Regions from separate parts of the Mesorhizobium sp. M0088 genome, predicted to be linked through region 2. Evidence: riboswitches for the same ligand, from Rfam matches in the RefSeq annotation. Region 2 holds a riboswitch; the other holds the start of a gene.

What was found. Region 2 has a riboswitch for S-adenosylmethionine ahead of metX (homoserine O-acetyltransferase MetX). Riboswitches for the same ligand answer to the same signal wherever they lie in the genome.
Region 1: it holds a riboswitch for S-adenosylmethionine, as region 2 does, so the genes downstream of both, NKJ67_RS15565 (O-succinylhomoserine sulfhydrylase) here and metX (homoserine O-acetyltransferase MetX) in region 2, are expected to answer to the same signal.

What each region holds. Positions count from the first base shown of each region.
Region 1 covers NZ_JAMYUI010000011.1:197,911-205,403, forward strand. Annotated here, with positions in the region: gene mmsA (multiple monosaccharide ABC transporter ATP-binding protein) at 1-1,041, shown strand, start outside; gene mmsB (multiple monosaccharide ABC transporter permease) at 1,038-2,324, shown strand; gene araD1 (AraD1 family protein) at 2,629-3,621, shown strand; gene NKJ67_RS15555 (ABC transporter substrate-binding protein) at 3,799-4,569, opposite strand; gene NKJ67_RS15560 (2'-deoxycytidine 5'-triphosphate deaminase) at 4,667-5,761, opposite strand; SAM riboswitch at 5,900-5,977, shown strand; gene NKJ67_RS15565 (O-succinylhomoserine sulfhydrylase) at 6,035-7,222, shown strand; gene NKJ67_RS15570 (BrnA antitoxin family protein) at 7,246-7,473, opposite strand.
Region 2 covers NZ_JAMYUI010000013.1:150,615-158,107, forward strand. Annotated here, with positions in the region: gene NKJ67_RS17435 (glycosyltransferase family 2 protein) at 1-514, opposite strand, end outside; gene NKJ67_RS17440 (glycosyltransferase family 2 protein) at 530-1,486, opposite strand; gene NKJ67_RS17445 (DUF1330 domain-containing protein) at 1,815-2,135, shown strand; gene metW (methionine biosynthesis protein MetW) at 2,143-2,760, opposite strand; gene metX (homoserine O-acetyltransferase MetX) at 2,757-3,926, opposite strand; SAM riboswitch at 4,041-4,118, opposite strand; gene hisC (histidinol-phosphate transaminase) at 4,254-5,363, shown strand; gene NKJ67_RS17465 (prephenate/arogenate dehydrogenase family protein) at 5,369-6,304, shown strand; gene NKJ67_RS17470 (sugar kinase) at 6,394-7,317, opposite strand; gene NKJ67_RS17475 (DUF2125 domain-containing protein) at 7,325-7,493, opposite strand, start outside.

The sequences.
Region 1 (7,493 bases), on a different contig from region 2:
CTGATCCTGGACGAGCCGACGGCGTCGCTCAGCGAAAAGGACAGCCAGGCGCTGCTCGACCTTCTGCTCGAATTCAAGCGGCAGGGCATGACCTCGATCCTGATCTCGCACAAGCTCAACGAGGTGAACCGGGTCGCAGACAAGGTGACGGTGATCCGTGACGGGCGCACCATCGAGACGCTGGCCAAGAAGGACATCTCTGAAGACCGCATCATCACTTCGATGGTCGGCCGCTCACTCGACGACCGCTATCCGCCGCGCGAGCCTGACATCGGCGAGGTCGTGTTCGAAGTGAAGAACTGGTCGGTCTATCACCCGATCCATGCCGAGCGGCAGGTGATCAAGGGCATCGACATCAACGTGCGCAAGGGCGAAGTGGTGGGCATTGCCGGGCTGATGGGCGCTGGCCGCACCGAATTCGCCATGAGCCTGTTCGGCCGCTCCTACGGCCGCCGCATCTCCGGCGAGGTGCTGCTCAAGGGCAAGCCGGTCGACGTTTCCTCGGTGAGCAAGGCGGTCCAACACGGTATCGCCTACGTCACAGAGGACCGCAAGACCTACGGTCTCAACCTCATCGACCATATCAAGCACAACATCACGCTGGCCAATCTTGGCGGCGTCTCGCGCCACAGCGTGATCGACGACATGCGCGAGCTCGCCGTTGCCAACGACTATCGCAAGAAGACCAATATCCGCGCTTCCAGCGTCTATCAGATGACCGGCAATCTCTCCGGCGGCAACCAGCAGAAAGTGGTGTTGTCGAAATGGCTGTTCGCCGACCCGGACGTGCTGATCCTCGACGAGCCGACGCGCGGCATCGATGTCGGCGCCAAGTACGAAATCTATACGATCATCGCCCGTCTCGCGGCTGAGGGTAAGGCGATCGTCGTCATCTCGTCGGAAATGCCGGAATTGCTTGGCATCACCGACCGCATCTACGTCATGAACGAAGGGCGCATCGTGGGCGAAATGCCCGCCGCGGAAGCAAGCCAGGAAAAAATAATGCGCGCCATCGTTCGTGGAGAAGGAAAAGCAGCATGAGCACCGAAAGCGCCCCCGCCCCGCAGGGCAACGTCGCCGAAGAGCAGCGCCCACGCATCGCCGTCTCGGCGCTGACGACGAACCTGCGCGAATACGGCCTGATCCTGGCGCTGATCGCCATCATGGTGCTCTTCCAGTTCACCACGAACGGAACGCTGTTCAAGCCGGTGAATCTTAGCAACCTGGTGCAGCAGAACTCGTTCATCATCGTGATGGCGCTGGGCATGCTGCTGGTGATCGTCTCCGGCCATATCGATCTAAGCGTTGGCTCGGTCGCTGGCTTCATCGGCGCGCTGGCGGCGATGATGATGGTCATCTGGCCGCTCGGTCCGTTCAGCAATCCGCTGGTGGTGTCGATCATCTGCCTGATCGTGGGCGGCGCGATCGGTGCGGCGCAAGGCTATTGGATCGCCTATCACCGAATACCGAGCTTCATCGTCACGCTGGCCGGCATGCTGATCTTCCGCGGCATCTGCCAGGCCCTGCTGGGCGGCGGATCCTCGGTGGGGCCGCTACCCGATGGCTTCAAGGCGCTCAGCTCCGGCTTCATCCCGGATGTCATCGGCCCGCTGACGCTGATCCCGCCGACGGTGAACGCGGCCGGCAAGACCATCATGGGCAGCGGCCTGACGCTGCACATGACGACGATCGTGCTGGGCCTGATCGCTGTGCTGGCCTACGCCTATTTCGGGGTGAGGACGCGCCGCAAGCGCGAACGCCATGGCTATGAGGCCGAGCCCTTTGCCCTGTTCGTCGTCAAGACGCTGGTCGGCAGCGCGCTGGCGCTGTTCCTGGTCTACCAGTTCGCCAGCTACAGGGGCCTACCGGTGGTGCTGCTCGTCATGGGCGTGCTGATCTCGCTGTTCGTCTTCGTCACCAAGCGCATGACCATCGGCCGCCGTATCTATGCCATGGGCGGCAATTCCAAGGCCGCGCAGCTGTCAGGCATCAACACCGAGCGGCTGACGCTGATGGTGTTCATCAATATGGGCGTGCTGTCGGCGCTCGGCGGCCTGATCATCGCGGCGCGACTGGGACAGGCGGTGCCGGCCGCGGGCCTCGGCAGCGAGCTCGACGTCATCGCCGCCGTCTTCATCGGCGGCGCCTCGGCGATGGGCGGCGTCGGTCAGGTCATCGGCGCGGTGGTCGGCGGCTTCATCATGGGCGTGATGAACAACGGCATGTCGATCATGGGCGTCAATGTCGACTGGCAGCAGGTGGTCAAAGGCCTGGTGCTGCTCGGTGCCGTGATCTTCGACGTCTACAACAAGAACAAGGCTTGAACGGGCTTAAGAGCAATTCCAGGAAAATGTGAAACGGTTTTCCGCCTGGAATTGCGCCAAGACAATGAGTTAGAGCGGTTCGCCGTTTCCGTGAAACGGTGAACTGCTCTAGGCGAGGCAAGCAGGAGGCATACGATCGCGGCGCTGCCGGCAACCCGCCGGTAACAGAAGTCCCTGAGGGACCAGGCCCGCGAGCGCAATCCGAACTGAGAATTTAAACCGTGGCATGGACGAGGTCCCGGCCGCGCTGAGTAAGGTCTGCCGTTTTGGCAGTCCTGCCAAGGCAAATGAGAGAGGATTCATCATGCTGATCTCCCAGATCCTCGACGACGCCGAGACCATCCGCGTCGTCGCCCGCAATGGCGGCAAGACCCGGATCATCAATGGCGCCCGCAGCGTCTATTCGCTGGCGATGGAGGCCGCCCGCACCGGCGTCGGCCTCGTCGCGCTGATCGAACGCAAGGGGCTTGGCGAGACGGTCGATCTCGAGGCCGCTTACAAGAAGGGGCGGCTGCTGTCGCCGATCAATCACCCTGATCCGGCGCATCTGCACCTGACCGGCACCGGGCTGACGCATCTCGGCTCCGCCGCGACGCGCGATTCCATGCACAAGAAGCTGAGCGCCGACGGCGAGGAGCAGCTCACCGATTCCATGAAGATGTTTCGCATGGGGCTGGAGGGCGGCAAGCCGGCGAATGGCCAGATCGGCGTGCAGCCGGAATGGTTCTACAAAGGCAACGGCACGATGGCGGTGGCGCCAGGTGCCGCACTTCTGTCACCGGCCTTTGCCAAGGACGCCGGCGAAGAGCCCGAGGTGGCCGGCATCTATGTCATCGGCGACGACGGCGCACCTTTCCGCGTCGGCTTCACGCTGTCGAACGAGTTTTCCGACCACGTCACCGAGCGCGTGAACTATCTGTTCCTCGCCCATTCCAAGCTGCGCAACGCCTCGTTCGGTCCGGAAATCCTGATCGGCGACCTGCCGCCCGATATCCGCGGCACCTCGCGCATCGTGCGCGACAGCGAGGTGCTGTGGGAAAAGCCGTTCCTGTCCGGCGAAGCGAACATGTCGCACACCATCGCCAATCTCGAACATCACCATTTCAAATACGCGGCCTTCCGCCAGCCGGGCGACGTGCATGTGCATATGTTCGGCACGGCCACGCTCTCTTTCGCCGACGGCATCAGGACCGAGGCCGGCGATGTGTTCGAGATCGAGGCCGGGGACTTCGGCCTGCCGCTGCGCAATCCGCTGGAGATCGAAAAGCCGGTGAAGGTGGCTGTGAAGGCGCTGTAGAAAGGGTAATCTCCCCCCTTGAGGGGGAGATGTCGCCGAAGGCGACAGAGGGGGTCGTCGCGCGTGGAGTGCCGACGTCTTCTGCGGCACCAAACGACGTTGGCGCTCTACGCACTGCGACCCCCTCTGGCCTGCCGGCCATCTCCCCCTCAAGGGGGGAGATTGCAGCGCCCAGCCTCAATAAATATCGAAGTCGAAATACTTGGCCTGGATCTTCTTGTAGGTGCCGTCGGCAACGATCGCATCGATGGCCGCGTTGAGCTTGTCGCGCAGGGCCGTGTCTTCCAGGCGCACGGCAATGCCGGCCTGCGTTTCGGTGCCCTTGACGTCGCCGACCAGCTTGCAGCAGCCGTCGCTTGCCTTCTTCAGCCAGTCCATCAGGACGAACTTGTCCGAGATCACAGCGTCGAGACGACCGTTGGTCAGGTCGGTGATCGCCTCTTCCTGGGTCGGATAGAGCTTTGCCTCCGCGCCTGCCTTGCCATACTCATTCTGGGCGTAGTCGGCCTGCGTGGTCGAAGCCTGGGCGCCGACCGTCTTGCCGGCCAGTGCCGGTGGTTCGGTCGAGGTGAGATCGCTGTCCTTCGGCGCCACCAAAGCGAGCGGTGTCGTATAATATTTGTTGGTGAAGGCGACCTGCTTCTTGCGCTCCTCGGTGATGCTCATCGAGGCGATGATGGCGTCGAATTTCTTCGCCTGCAAAGCGGGAATGATGCCGTCCCAGTCCTGGGTGACGATCTCGCACTCGACCTTCATCTGCGCGCATAGTGCATTGGCGATGTCGATGTCGAAGCCTTCGACCTTGCCGTCAGCCGTAATGGTGTTGAACGGCGGATAGGCGCCCTCCGTGCCGATCTTGATTTTCTCCTGCGCCTGCGAAAGCGAGCCGGCCGCCACCACCAGCATGGCAGCGCCTGCTGCCGATATGATCCATTTCGAAATCTGCATTTTCTTGGTTCCCCTTGAACGCCGGCATCTTGACGACCAGCAAGGCAGCCAAGCATGGCGAGCCAGCGCAGGCAAGTATTTTGCCTGACGGCGGCGCTCAGCGCGCGGCGCGGAAATGCTTGGACAGCTTCAGGCCCTGCGCCTGGTAGTTGGAGCCGAGATCGGTGCCGTAGAGGGCCTGCGGCCGCTTCAGCATGTGTTCGTAGACCAGCCGGCCGACGATCTGGCCATGGTCGAGAATGAACGGCACTTCGTGGCTGCGCACTTCCAGCACCGCCCGGCTGCCGGTGCCGCCGGACGCGGAATGGCCAAAGCCCGGATCGAAGAAGCCGGCATAGTGGACGCGGAACTCTCCGACCAGCGGATCGAAGGGCGTCATCTCGGCGGCGTAGAGCGGCGGCACGTGCACCGCCTCCTGGCTGACGAGGATGTAGAACTCGTCGGGATCGAGCACCAGTTCGCCGGCGCCGCTCTTGTGGATCGGCTCCCAGAAGTCGACGACTTCCTGCGCGGCGCGCTTGTCGACATCGACGAGGCCGGTGTGATGCTTGCCGCGGTAGCCGACCAGGCCGTTTTGGTCGCCGTTGAGGTCAATCGACAGCGCGATGCCGCCGCCGGAAATGTTCGGCGGCTCGGTAGCGACCAGCATCTCGGCGCGATGCAGGGCGTGCAGCTCGGCTTCCGAGAGCAGCGCATTGCCGGTGCGGAAGCGGATCTGCGACAGGCGCGAGCCGGTGCGCACGACGATCGGGAAGGTACGCGGGCTGACTTCCAGATAGAGCGGGCCATGATAGCCGGCAGCGATCTTGTCGAACTCGTGGCCGCGATCGGTCATGACGCGGGTGAAGATGTCGAGCCGCCCGGTCGAGCTCTTCGGATTGGCCGAGGCCGAAATGTCCGCCGGCAGCGCCAGGCTTTCAAGCAAGGGCACGATGTAGACGCAGCCGGTCTCGAGCACCGCGCCCTCGGCAAGATTGATCTCGTGCAGCTGCAGCCGGTCGAGCTTTTCCGAGACCTTGTGGTCGGGGCCGGGCAGGAAGGAGGCCCGCACCCGCCAGGCCTTGTCGCCGAGCCTGAGATCGAGGCTGGCCGGCTGGATCTGGTCGGCGTCGAGCGCACGCGCCGACTTCAGCGCGCCGGACTGGAACAGCGCCGATATGTCCTGATCGGGAAGAATGCCTGTCTGCCGCAAGGCTCCACTCCTAGGTCAGACGTTTTTCTTGTCGCAGGTTCTGGTCGCAAAACCGTGGAACACTTTTGCGGAACCTGCTTGGTACAAACCTCTTAATGAAGCCGGCAATTGACGCAAGCGTGGCGCGGGTCTAAAGGGTCGTTATCCCGTGGTGATTTGGCCGGTCGGCTTGCAGCCACGTTAAACAAGTCGCTAAAGGACCGTCGGGCCGCAAGGCCGTATGGACCGGTTGCGACTTTCGCGGCCGGTTTTTTTGTGTCTGGAAGAAAAGCGATGAGCACCAAGAAGCACAACTGGAAGCCTCAGACGGCACTCGTGCACAGCGGAACGCTGCGTTCCGGTTTCGGCGAAACGTCGGAAGCGATCTACCTCACCCAGGGCTATGTCTACGAAACGGCGCAGGCCGCCGAAGCCCGTTTCAAGGGTGAGGAACCGGGCTTCATCTATTCGCGCTACGCCAATCCGACCGTCGACATGTTCGAAAAACGCATGTGCGCCCTGGAAGGCGCCGAAGACGCGCGCGCCACCGCGTCGGGCATGGCGGCGGTGACGGCCGCCCTTCTGTGCAGCGCCAAGGCCGGCGACCATATCGTGGCGGCACGTGCGCTGTTCGGCTCCTGCCGCTGGGTGGTCGAGACGCTGGCGCCGAGATACGGCATCGAGGCGACGCTGGTCGACGGCACCGACATCGCCAACTGGGAAAAGGCGGTCAAGCCGAACACCAAGCTGTTCTTCCTGGAAAGCCCGACCAATCCGACGCTGGAAGTGGTCGATATCGCCGCTGTCGCTTCGCTTGCCAATTCGATCGGCGCAAGGCTGATCGTCGACAATGTCTTCGCCACGCCCCTGCAGCAGAAGCCCTTGCAGCTCGGCGCCCATATCGTCGTCTATTCGGCGACCAAGCACATAGACGGCCAGGGGCGCTGTCTCGGCGGCGTGATCCTGTCGGACAAGAAGTGGATCGACGAGAACCTGCACGACTATTTCCGCCATACCGGCCCAAGCCTTTCGCCGTTCAACGCCTGGACGTTGCTGAAGGGCCTGGAGACGCTGCCGCTGCGTGTGCGCCAGCAGACGGAAAGTGCCGGCCGGATCGCGGATTTCCTGGCCGACCGGCCGGAGATCGCCCGCGTCATCTATCCCGGGCGCGCCGACCATCCGCAGGCCGATATCGTCAAGAAGCAGATGGCGGGCGGCTCGACGCTGATCTGCCTCGACGTCAAGGGCGGCAAGCAGGCGGCCTTCGCCTTGCAGAACGCGCTCGACATCGTCTTGATCTCCAACAATCTCGGCGACGCCAAGAGCCTGATCACCCACCCGGCGACGACGACGCACAAGAATTTGAGCGATGAGGCGCGCGCCGAGCTCGGCATCGGGCCGGGCACGCTCAGACTTTCGGTTGGGCTGGAGGACACCGACGATCTGCTCGAGGACATCGCGCAGGCGCTGAAGGCCAGGTAGCGCGCGCGAGCGTCGTCACAGGATTACAGGCCGACCGCCTTGCGCAGCACTTCGTTCATGCGGGTCTGCCAGCCATCGCCAGCGGCCTTGAAGCGGTCGAGAACGTCGGCGTCGAGGCGTAGCTGTACGGCACGTTTGGGCCGGGCAAGCGGCGGCCGGCCAACCTTGCGGCGCGAAACGGCATCGGTTGGCTGCGCATCCGGATCGGCTTCGGCCGCAGCGGTGATCTTGGCATCTTCTTCGTCGGTCATCGCGGCAAGCGCCTTTTTGG
Region 2 (7,493 bases):
CCAGCAAGGCTTCGCGGCGAGCCGTGATCGCGGAGCCGGCAATGAAGATGGTCTGCCCAACCAGCGTCCGCTCCAGCATTGCGGGGCTCACGAACGCCTCGGGGTTGACGCAGTTTGTGATGCGACTGCCTTTCAGGGACACGAACGAACTGATCAGCACTTGCAGTACAGGATTTTCCTCGAACCAGGTCAGGGTTCGTTCAAGCCGGTGCGGCATGTAGATGTCGTCCGAATCGAGGAACGTCACCAACGGTGCCCGCGCGCGCTCGATGCCGGCATTCCTGGCTGCGTTGGCGCCTCGCCATTTCGCCCCGACATAGATCAGCCGCGGGTCCTGGATACGGGCAAGCGCCGCTTCGGTTCCATCGGTCGAACCATCGTCGACGACAATGTGCTCAAGCCTCGACATGCTCTGGGAGAGTACGCTTTCCACGGCGCGCAACACCGTTTCGCGTCGGTTGTGGGTCGGCGTAATGACCGTGATGAGAGGTGTCGGTTCGATGGTTTTGCCCATTTTGACCATAGTGCTTCAGCTATGTCCCACGTAGAGGGGCACGTTTTCAACCTCGTCCCGAACCAGCCCAAGGGCCATGGCCGCTTGTGCACAAAAAACCAGCGCGCAAAAGGCCAATCCGACGATCAGTGCAAACGGGATCTGCCATGCCGGCATTCCGAGCCGAGTTGCATGCGTCAGAATACGCCCGCCCACTTTCCAGGACGTCGAAAACCAACGTCTTGTCGCCTTCAGCACTCGCGCGGCTTGGGATGGCGATGCCAGTGCCACATATTTCCGGTCCGCATCGCGCCCGGTGACCAGGGCACGCCAAAAGAAAAAGCGCCAACCGCGCGGAGGATAATGGCTGGCCCGGGCATCGACTCTGACAAAATCATGCCCGCTTGCTCGTAACTGGCTGGCGAGCAACGTGCAAGAAACCTTGAATCCATTGCTGGCCGGAAAGGGATGGCCGGCTAACCAGCTTCTGCGGAAGGCGCAATTGTTAGCGTTCATCGCGCGCTTGGAGGCAAAGCGTCTATCACCATCACGCAGCGGGAAGAACCACAGAAGCGCAAAGGTTCGCGAAGCGAAATCGTCACAGCCGAGATAGGTGTAACCGTTCACGGCGATCGTCTTCGGATCCTGGAGCGGTTTGAGAAGTGCCGACAGCCAGCCGTCTTCGATCACTGTATCGGAATCGCAGAAAATGACGATGTCGCCCTTGGCCAACGCGGCGCCTGCGTTCTTGACCTCATAGTACCGGCCGCCTGTGCAGGCGCTGAAGACCGTATTTGCTGCCATGCCAAGTTGCGGAACAATTTCGGTGAGACGATGCCGCAGAAGCGGTGTGTCGGTATCTGGTCCGCTGTGAACGACGATGACCTCCGGTTTCAGGTATTGACCGGTCGTCGTCACGGCTTCTATTTCCCGTGCCAAAGCACTGAACGAAACGCCGATCTCATCTTCATTGATGGACTTGGCGTTTTCCATTTCGACAACGATCGAATAGGTCAGGTTCCCCGCTCCGTGCTTCGCTCGGCATCGCGTCCGGCATGACGCTACGAAAAACATGCTCCCGTGTCATCATCTGGTTGCAGAGTTCAATCCGTCCGCAACCACGAATTCGCAACCTTGCGTCTCAACGGCAACACCCTGAGGGCCGGAGACTGGAAACCGCCTCAGGATCGCGCAGGCCGGTTCGTCACGATCGCGTCCATCTCATTCTTATTACTTTTGGGGTAATCGAATTCTGTCACGACCCTTGGCAATCTGTGCCTGCGGAGCCGGCAATCGGCTTCGATTGAAAGGGAGTGCACTTATGACCGCTTACGCCGTCGCCCATATGCGCCAAGCCACGATGGGCCCGCAGATCGTCGAATACCTGCACAAGATCGATGCCACGCTGGAACCTTTCGACGGCCGTTTTCTGGTCCATGGCGGTGATGTCGAGGTGATCGAGAACAACTGGCCGGGCCATCTGATCATCATCGAATTTCCCGATAGGCAGCATGTGCATGGCTGGTATAATTCGCCCGCCTACCAGGCGATACTGGCGCTGCGCACGGACAATTCGGAGGCCGATGTGGTGTTCGCCGACGGTGTCGAACATCCGCACAAGGCCACGGACATCCTCGAATAGCTTGCGGCTACTGCCGTTTCAGCAAGAACACTGCCTGCTGGCCGAAGAAGTTCCAGAACCACCACGGCATCGACAGGCCGATCTTCTGGCCGTTGGCGTCGAGAGCGGTTGCCTTCTCGACGGTCGCGCCGAGCTCGTCGCACAGATTGACGAAGTCGCGGATGGTGCAGAAGTGGATGTTGGGCGTGTCGTACCAGGAATAGGGCAGGTCCTTGGTCACCGGCATGCGGCCGTTGACGAACAGTGACAGACGCACACGCCAATGGCCGAAATTGGGGAAGGAGACGATGGCGCGATTGCCGATCCTGAGCAGTTCGTCGAGCACCAGCTTCGGGTTGCGGGTGGCCTGCAGCGTCTGCGACAGGACGACGAAGTCAAAGCCCTTATCGGGATAGAATTCGAGATCCTTGTCGGCGTCGCCTTGGATGACCGAGAGGCCGCGCGCCACGCATTCGTTGACGCCGCGCTGCGACAGCTCGAGCCCACGGCCGTCGACCTGCTTGCTGTCCTGCAGCAATTCGAGCAGCGAGCCGTCGCCCGAGCCGACATCGAGCACGCGCGACTGTGGTGGGATGAGGTTGGCGACGACTTCAAGGTCGACGCGCTGGTCGCGGTTGACGCTCATAGGCCCAGCCCTCTCGCCCTGGCGGCCGAGCCGATGAAGCCGTTGATGGCGGCAAACAGTTCCGGCTCGTCGAGCAGGAATGCGTCGTGGCCGCGGTCGGTCTCGATCTCGACGAAGGATACCGATGCTCCGGCGGCGTTGAGCGCATGCACGATCGAGCGGCTCTCCTCGGTCGGAAAAAGCCAGTCCGAGGTGAACGACACCAGGCAGAAGCGGGTTTTCGTGCCGGCGAAAGCATCGGCCAGCCGGCCGCCATGGTCGGCGGCAAGGTCGAAATAGTCCATCGACCGCGTCATGTAGAGGTAGGAATTGGCGTCGAAGCGATCGACGAAGGTCATGCCCTGGTGGCGCAGATAGCTTTCGATCTGGAAGTCGGCGTCAAAGCCGAAGGTCAGCGCTTCGCGATCCTGCAGATTGCGGCCGAACTTGCGGTGCAGGGCGGCTTCCGACAGGTAAGTGATGTGGGCGGCCATGCGCGCTACCGCCAGGCCCTTTTCCGGGCGTTTGCCGTGCTCGAAATATTTGCCGCCATGCCAGTCCGGATCGGCCATGACAGCCTGGCGGCCAACCTCATGAAAGGCGATGTTCTGCGAGGAATGGCGCGCGCCGGTGGCGATCGGCAGCGCCGAGAAGACGCGCTCCGGATAGCTCGACGCCCATTCCAGCACCTGCATGCCGCCCATCGAGCCGCCGAGCACGCAAAACAGTTTTTCGATGCCGAAATGGTCGATCAGCATCTGCTGCGCCCGCACCATGTCGCGAATGGTGATAATGGGCAGGTGAAGCCCATAGGGCTTGCCGGTGGCGGGATTGGTCGAGGCCGGACCGGTGGACCCAAGGCAACCGCCGATGACGTTGGAGCAGATGACGAAGAAGCGATTGGTGTCGATGATCTTGCCGGGGCCGATCAGCACTTCCCACCAGCCAGGCTTGCCGGTCACCGGATTGGTGCTGGCGACGTGCTGGTCTCCGGTCAGTGCATGGCAGACGAGGATGGCGTTGGAGCGGGCATCGTTCAGCGTGCCGTAGGTCTGGTAGGCGATCTGGAACGGTGAAAGCAGCGTGCCGGCGTCCAGCTTGAGCGGCTTGTCGGATCCAAAACGCAAAACCGGGCTCGACGGCTGGTCGACCTCGTTGTTTGTTTTGCGGGCACGCAGAACGGCCATGACATCCATCTCACACTTTGAGCCCACGCATCGCGCTTGTCGAAAGTCGATGCCGATACGGGTGTCCGGCCGGCGCGGACAACAAAAAACCGGCATTGCGGTCGCAAAGCCGGTTACAGGATGCAAACGGCCCTTTAGCAAGTTGTTTAACGTGGCTGCAAGCCGACCGGCCAAATCACCACGGAAGTCGCACCCCTTCTAGGGCTGTGGCGCGCCGTCGTCAACGGCCAGCCCTGGGCGATGGCTGTCGCCTCTCGACATTGCAGGCCACGGCTTGTATTTCCGCTGCGGCTTCCCTCAGGAAGCGTTCTCGACGGATTTTGCGACATGAGCCAGACACCGGACCAGGCACGTCCAACCCCGCGTGCGGGCATCATGGACATCGACGCCTATGTGCCGGGCAAGAGCACGGCGCCCGCCGGCGTCGCCAAGGTCCACAAGCTGTCATCAAACGAGAATCCGCTAGGGCCCTCGCCGAAAGCGATCGAAGCCGCGCGCGAGATTGCCGGCAAGCTCGACATCTATCCCGACGGCACCGCCAGGCGGCTGCGCGAAGCGATCGCCGAGGTGCACGGCCTCAACCCGCAGAACATCATCTGTTCCAACGGTTCCGACGAGATTCTCGGCCTGCTGGCGCAGACCTATCTGGCGCCCGGCGACGAGGCCGTCATCACCGAACACGCCTTCATGGTCTACAAGATCTACATCCAGTCGGCGGGTGCCGTTCCGGTGACGATCAAGGAAAGAGACGAGCGCGCCGACATCGACGCCGTCCTGGCCGCGGTCACGCTGCGCACCAAGATCGTGTTCCTGGCCAATCCCAACAACCCGACCGGCACCTATGTGCCGTTCCAGGAGGTTCGCCGGCTGCATGCCGCGCTGCCGAAGAACGTGCTTCTGGTGCTCGACGCGGCCTATGCCGAATATGTCCGCCGCAACGACTATGAGGCCGGCATCGAGCTGGTCGGCAGCACCGAGAACGTGGTGATGACCCGTACCTTCTCCAAGATCGGCCTCGGTGGCGCGCGGATCGGCTGGATGTATGCGCCGATGCATATCGTCGACGCCATCAACCGCGTGCGCGGTCCCTTCAACGTCAATGCGACGGCGATCGAGGCCGGTATCGCAGCCATCCGCGACCGCGCCCATGTCGAGCGCAGCGTGGCGCACAACGAGACCTGGCTTGCCTGGTTGAGCGAGGAATTCACAAAGCTCGGGCTGCGGGTAACGCCGAGCGTCGGCAATTTCGTCCTCATTCATTTTCCCGATGACCAGAAGCATTCGGCGGCGGCGGCGGACGACTATCTGACGGCGCGCGGCTATATATTGCGGCGCGTTTCGGGCTATGGCTTTCCCAACGCGTTGCGCATGACCGTCGGCACCGAAGAGGCCAATCGCGGCGTTGTCGCCGCTCTCACGACATTCCTGAAAAGCTAGAGACCATGACATCACCGATGTTTGAAAAGATCGCGCTGGTCGGCATCGGCCTGATCGGCTCGTCGCTGGCCCGCGTCATCCGCCGCGAAGGTCTCGCCCGTCACTTGGCCATTTCGACCCGCAGTGCCGCGACACTGGCGCGAGCCGAGGAACTCGGGCTGGGCGATAGCTATACTACCGATGCGAGAGAAGCTGTCCGCGATGCCGACCTGGTCATCGTCTCGGTGCCGGTAGGCTCATCCGGCGCGGTGGCCGAGGAAATCGCGCCGGCGCTGAAGCCGGGTGCGATCCTCACCGATGTCGGCTCGACCAAGGCGTCCGTCATCGCGCAGATGCAGCCTTATGTGCCTGAAGGTGTCCATTTCATTCCCGGCCATCCGCTGGCGGGCACGGAAAAATCCGGCCCCGACGCCGGTTTCGCCGACCTGTTCGACAATCGCTGGTGCATCTTCACGCCGCTGCCCGACACCAACCCGGACGCGCTGGAGAGGCTGTCGGAGTTCTGGCGCCGGTGCGGTGCCAACATCGACACGATGGATCCGCAGCATCACGACATGACGCTGGCCATCGTCTCGCATTTGCCGCACATCATCGCCTACAACATCGTCGGCACCGCCGATGATCTGCAGTCGGTAACCAAGTCCGAAGTGATCAAATATTCGGCTTCCGGCTTCCGCGACTTCACCCGCCTTGCCGCCTCCGACCCGACCATGTGGCGGGATGTCTGCCTGCACAACAAGGACGCCATCCTTGAAATGCTGGCGCGGTTCTCGGAAGATCTGGCGTCGCTGCAACGCGCGATCCGCTGGGGCGACGGCGAAAAGCTCTTCGATCTGTTCACCCGCACCCGCGCCGTACGCCGCTCGATCATCGAGGCCGGCCAGGACATCGACGTGCCCGATTTCGGTCGCCAGGCCGTCGAGCATCCCGCGAAGGGCTAGAGCAATTCCAGGAAAAGTGTGAGGCGTTTTTCCCGGGAAAAGCGCTAGCGCTTTCCCTTGGGAATTGCGTCAAAACAAAAGCGTCAGTTTCAGGCTGGCCAGGTCTGCGCAACCATGGCCAGCGTCTCGGCCCTATCCGGCGCGCCCAGCCTGCCGCCGAAGCGCAGGCATTTGAGCGCCGCGGCCGCACTGGCAAAGCGCAAAGCCTGCTCGACCGGCATGGCTTCCGCCAACCCGACGGCGAAGGCGCCGTGGAAGACATCGCCGGCGGCGAGCGTATCCACTGCCTTGATCCTCGGCGCCGCGACATGGCGCACACAGCCTGCGCGACAGTCGTGCCACCAACAGCCCGCCGCGCCGCCGGTTACCGCGACAAAGGCGTCGGTGCGGCTGGCGAGATCGGCGCAAGCCGTTTCCGGATCGAGCGCCTGGCCGCAGACGATGCGCGCCGCCGTTTCCGAAGCGACGATGTGCGTGGCGAGCGGCAACAGCTGTTCCAGAACTTCCAGCGGCGCGGTGTCGGCATCGAGGATCGCCGGACGCCCAACGGCGCGTGCCGCCTTGAGTGCCAACGCTGCCGCGCCCGGCCAGCGGACATCGACCAGCACGGCGTCGAATGCCGTGAGGTCGGCGACCGGCAAGACTTCGGGATCGGCCTGGGCCAGCCCGTCATAGAACGGCACGATGATGCGCTCGCCATGCGCGTCGACCAGGATCGAGGCCAGCGCCGAGCGGGCGCCTCTGACGCGGCGCACAAAGGTGCAATCGACGCCTTCGGCCTCGATGCCGGCGATGAGCTGGTCGGCGACGGCATCGTCACCCGCGCTCGCCCACAGCGATACCTCGGCGCCGAGGCGGTGGGCGGCACAGGCAGCACTGGTGGCCATGCCCGAGGCGATCTGGAGGCCGTCGGAGGCAATGAACTTGCCCTGATGCACGGGCAGCGTCTCGACGCGCAGGATGGTGTCCAGCGTCAAGGCGCCAACGCTCAGCAGCTTCACGGGTTTTGCCATGGTTGAGCTATTCGACCGGCTTGATCTTGCCCAGCGGAATGAAGCCGAGCGAGGCCTTGCCCCTGACCACCTTCAGCGGCATCGACGGTTCGTTGCCGAGCACCGCCAGGGCAGAAAAACCCTGCTCGATCTGGCTTTTCTGCTCGGGTATGGCGGCGCCGAGGATGGCCGCCACC